2 regions of the Mesorhizobium sp. LSJC285A00 genome follow, and region 2 is predicted to be linked to the other one. Evidence: riboswitches for the same ligand, from Rfam matches in the RefSeq annotation. Region 2 holds a riboswitch; the other holds the start of a gene.
The links. Region 2 has a riboswitch for thiamine pyrophosphate ahead of X726_RS152890 (YkoF family thiamine/hydroxymethylpyrimidine-binding protein). Riboswitches for the same ligand answer to the same signal wherever they lie in the genome.
Positions count from the first base shown of each region.

Region 1 (2,383 bases), on a different contig from region 2:
CCGATCAGCAGCGCGATTGCCGCAAGCGCGACAATGCCGGCCGTGATGCGGGGGTCAGAGCGTTGCACTCTTTACCGGGCGTCGCGTTCCTTCGCGCCCCCCTCTGTCCTGCCGGACATCTCCCCCACGAGGGGGGAGATTGGCGGTTTTAGCGCTCCGCTCATTCCTGCAGCTTCGGAGATTGGCGAAAGTCAACGTAAAGGCCAATCTCCCCCCTCGTGGGGGAGATGTCCGGCAGGACAGAGGGGGGCGCCGTAGAGCACTCATCTTTTGACTATACAGCCAAATCTACTTGCTCATCACCGCCAGCCATTCATCCACCCAGGCCTTGCGATTTGCCGCGACCTCTTCCGGGCTGAACAGCAAGGTCTTCGCCGGCTTGACCAGCCTATCAAAAGCCGGATTGAGCGGCTTGTCGGTTTTCCCGGCCGGGAACATCCAGTTGGTCTCCGGAATGACATCCTGGAATTTCGGCCCGGTCATGAAGGCCAGGAACTTCGCCGCCAGCGGGTTCTTCGCGCCCGTGGTGGTGATGCCCGCGACCTCGACCTGCAGATACTCGCCCTCCTCGAACGAGGCCGCCTGGTAGCGCCCGGTGTTCTCGGCCACCATGTGGTAGGCCGGCGACGTCGTATAGGAAAGCACCATCGGCGCCTCGCCCTTGGTGAACAGGCCGTAGGCCTCGCTCCAGCCCGGCGTCACCGTCAGCACTTTGCCCCTGAGTTTCGCCCAGGCTTCCGGCGCCTTGTCGCCATAGACCGACTTGACCCACAGCAGCAGGCCGAGGCCCGGCGTCGACGTCCTCGGATCCTGGATGACGATCTTGTCGGCGGCATCGCCCTCGACCAGTTCCTTCAGGCTCTTCGGCGGGCTCTTCAGCTTTTCGGTGTCGTAGACGACGGCGAAATAACCATAATCATAGGGCACGAAAGTGTCGTCGCTCCAGCCGCCCGGCACGTTGTTTTCAGCCACCGCGCCATGTCGGACAAACAGGCCGGAAGCCTTGGCTTCCGCGGTGAGGTTGGTGTCGAGACCAAGCACGATATCGGCCTTGGTCGAGGCACCTTCGAGCTTGACGCGGTTGAGCAGCGCGACGCCGTCGGCCACCGAGACGAAGTCGACGCTGCAGCCGCACTCGGCCTCGAATTCCTTCTTCACCTGGGGGCCCGGACCCCAGTCGGCAGTGAAACTCTCATAGGTATAGATCGTGAGTTTTTCCTGCGCGGACGCAGGGATTGCCAGTAGCGACACAGCAAGCCCCAGCGCTGGGACAAGACGGGACAAAAAAATGCGCATCGGCGCCTCCTTCATTCGTGTTGAAAGGAATTGAGGCGTCGGGCTGTCCGAAGCGTCTAATCCCTCCGCCGGTACAAACCGGATCAGGTTCAGCGGGTTGGCGAGACTGCCTCTCAGCCGGTCCGCGAAGATCGCGTCCGGCACCCCGTTAGAGCGTTTCGACACATAGGCCCGGACAAGGTGCCACGCAAGTGGAAGTTTGCCCGAGCATGATCCCGGAAAGTGGAATCCGTTTCCGGAAAAAGATCATGCTCCAACAAAGAGTGACGGTGCCGCTTAGCCTTCCGTTTCGTCGGCGGGGCTGGTAAGGGCCAGCGGATATGAGCACATTCACCATCCTGCTTGGCGGCGATCTCGTCCGCACGCCGCGGCTCGACCGCCAGGTCGCGGGCACGCGCGTCATCGCCGCCGACGCCGGCATCGATCATGCCCGCCTGCTCGGCGTGATGCCGGAGCTGTGGGTCGGCGATTTCGATTCCGTGCCGGCGGACCTGCCTGCCGATCTCGCCGCCGTGCCGCGGGAGGTGTTTCCTCCCGAAAAGGACAAGACCGATGGCGAACTGGCGATCGCGGCGGCATTGGGACGCGGCGCCACCAGCCTGGTGCTGGCCGGCGCTTTCGGCGGCAAGCGCGCCGACCACGCCTTCCTCCATCTGGCGCTCGGCCTGCGGCTGGCCGAGGCCGGCACAAAAGTGCTGTTGACCAGCGGAGCGCAGGAAGGCGCCCCTTTGCTGCCCGGCAAGGCCGGCTTCGACTATGCCGACGGAACGCTGTTTTCGGTGCTCGGCTTTTCCGATCTTTCGGGCCTCACCGTGTCCGGCGCGAAGTGGCCGCTCGACCATGTCGAGGTCGTGTTCGGCTCGTCGCTGACCATCTCGAACGAGGTCAAGTCCAACACGACCGGGGGCGGCCTCGAAATCGCGCTCGGCCATGGCCGCGCGCTGCTGCTCGCCCACCCCTACCCCTTGCCTGAAAGCTGACATGGCCCCGCCCCTTCTCAACCTCGACGGCATAAGACTGACCTTTGGCGGCACGCCGCTGCTCGATGGCGCCGAACTGACGGCGTCCGCCGGTGACAAGATTGCGC
Region 1 covers NZ_AYVK01000068.1:10,244-12,626, forward strand. The annotation lists gene thiP (thiamine/thiamine pyrophosphate ABC transporter permease) at 1-68, opposite strand, end outside; gene thiB (thiamine ABC transporter substrate binding subunit) at 289-1,296, opposite strand; TPP riboswitch at 1,340-1,454, opposite strand; gene X726_RS138315 (thiamine diphosphokinase) at 1,617-2,276, shown strand; gene X726_RS138310 (ABC-F family ATP-binding cassette domain-containing protein) at 2,278-2,383, shown strand, end outside.
Region 1: another riboswitch for thiamine pyrophosphate. It lies ahead of thiB (thiamine ABC transporter substrate binding subunit); the one in region 2 lies ahead of X726_RS152890 (YkoF family thiamine/hydroxymethylpyrimidine-binding protein).

Region 2 (2,383 bases):
TGTCGCCGAAGGCGACAGAGGGGGTCGTCTCGCATAGAGCGCCCACGCCTTGCCGATGCGAAAAGGACGTCGGCGCTCCACGCGCTGGGACCCCCTCTGGCCTGCCGGCCATCTCCTGCTCGAGGGGGGAGATTCGTGGGCATCGCGGTCTTCGCCAATCGCCAATGGCTCCCCTCCTCTCTGTGCTGAGGGGTCAGAGGCATCTCCTCCACGCAATGGGTCAGATAAACCAGCCACGGCAATATCCTCAAGGAACGACGCTTGAGCCGCGGCTCAGACGGCGCTCGGGCTGTTCGCCGAGATCGTGATGTCGAGGGTGACGTGGCCGGCGCCGGGGCCGAAGCGGCAGAAGGCCTCGTTGAGCGTGGCAAACACCGCACCGGCATCGCCACGCAATTTGGTGCAGAAGTTCTTTGAGCGCTCAAAGACGCCGGACTGTTTCAGGAAATCGATGCAGCCGTAGATCTCGTCCATATGGTCGCCCGTGCCCATAACGTAGAGCGAGAACTGCGCCGCCACCGGCTGGCCGGTCGACGGCGTGGCCTGGACAGCGCGGATCGCGGCGATCTTGCGCTCGTCCAGCGGAATGGCGGGGCCGCCGGTCTCGTCGGAGCGGCAGATCGGATCGTCGGGCTCGCCCGGACAGCCGCGCGAGACCGCCGCCGAAAGCACGCAGTGCTTGCCGCTTTTGGCCGCCGCGACGAACAGGTCGCGCATGGCGGGAAACAGCACCTCGGGCGGCCCGACCATAAGGGTCGAGATGTCATCGGTTTCGATCCGCAGCCGGTCGCGCCAGGGATCGAGCGCGCCGAGCGCGCCGAGGATGACGCCGACGAAATCGTCGGTCATGGGATAAAGGGAAATCTGTGCGCCTGAAAACATCGCCCGCCTCGCTCCGCTGGTATTATCCAGATCAGCTTTAGGGTCCGAAGGCTTGCCGCCCTCATCTCAGCCCCGACGATACGGAGCACCCCTGTGGATGGGCGGGTTAAAGCACCGTTCGCGGCATTGGGGAAGCCGTTTGTTGAGGCACTGCGGGAAAGTGTTTTGGGCCAGACGTGCCGGGCGCCCGGGCGTTAACAGACGACTCGTCAGTTCGTTGCGTTATAACGTTTCCACGAACTTCTTATAACTGCGTTGAAATTCAAGCTGATAAACGTAATTATAAGAAAACGGCAGAGACTCCGCGCAGCCCTTACGGTTTCTGGATTTCCTTATCCGCGACCCCATCCGGACTGTGCTCCTGCATCGCTCGGGCTTGCCTGTGCTGGTCCCCTCGCCCCAGCGCTACGCCATCCACAAGCTGATCGTCGCCTCGCGACGCGGGCCGAGCGCTGGCGCCAAGCGGGAGAAGGATCTCCATCAAGCGCGCCTGCTGACCCAAGCGCTCGAAGCCACGCGTCGCCAGGACGACCTTGCCTTCGCCTTCATGGAAGCGTGGGACAAGGGCGAAAACTGGCGCGAGACGATCCGGGGCGGCTTGAACCTGTTCGACGCCGCCACGAGGGAAAACAGTCACACCATCCTGGGGAAATCCCTCCGCGAAATTGGTGCGACTCCTGAAGGATTCACGATGCGGGATTAGCTGAAGCGACCGCTGCTATATTCATTGCCATCGTCCCAACCGTACGAAATTGGCTTGACGCTGATTCGTACATAAAGTACGATATCTCTTTTCGCAGATAGGAATGTCCTTGAGCACAGCGAACCATGTTGCCTTCGCCGATCTCTCTCGTCCTTTGCTGTCACCCCCGTCGTTGCCGCCGCCTTTGTTGCCGCCCCCTTTGTTGCCCTTGTCATTCGATCAGTGCGAACGCCTCGCCGGGGCTTGGCGAATGGCTAGCCAGGACATCGCCGACGACATCCGCTTCATCCGCCAATATCTGAAAGTCGTTGCCGAGAAGAACGAGAGGCTGTCGACCGGCACCCTTGTTCACAGCCGCGCCTATGTCGAGGCCTGCGCCGGCTGGCTGCCACAGACCGTGACGCGCTATCTGCGCCACCTGCGCCAGATCACCGAATGCGAACTGGCTATGACAGCTGCCGGGATTCGCTTTGCGCTGTCGAGTTATGCCTGGGAGGCATGAGGGGCGGCTGTCGCCAAACACAAGGAATTGCGCTGCCCGTCGCAGGCGCAATTCGTCAGGTTGAGAGGCTCGGGCGCGCCTGAACGGCGGGCGCCAAGGATGGCCCGGCCAGCGAATTCCGGCCTTGCTTTATTTCGACTGGCCTCGTTTCAACTTGGCCTTATTTCGATTTGGCTTTGCCGGAATTTGCGGCGGCAGGCTTCGCTGCCTTTGGCTTGGCGGCTGCCTTGGCGGGCTTGGCGTCAGCTTTCTTCGCCGCCTTTTTTGGCTTGGCGACCGCGCCATCGACTTCAGCC
Region 2 covers NZ_AYVK01000017.1:91,928-94,310, reverse strand. The annotation lists gene X726_RS152890 (YkoF family thiamine/hydroxymethylpyrimidine-binding protein) at 274-882, opposite strand; TPP riboswitch at 873-985, opposite strand; partial or broken gene X726_RS152895 (GSU2403 family nucleotidyltransferase fold protein) at 1,184-1,480, shown strand; gene X726_RS152900 (hypothetical protein) at 1,836-2,087, shown strand; gene X726_RS152905 (DUF2934 domain-containing protein) at 2,248-2,383, opposite strand, start outside.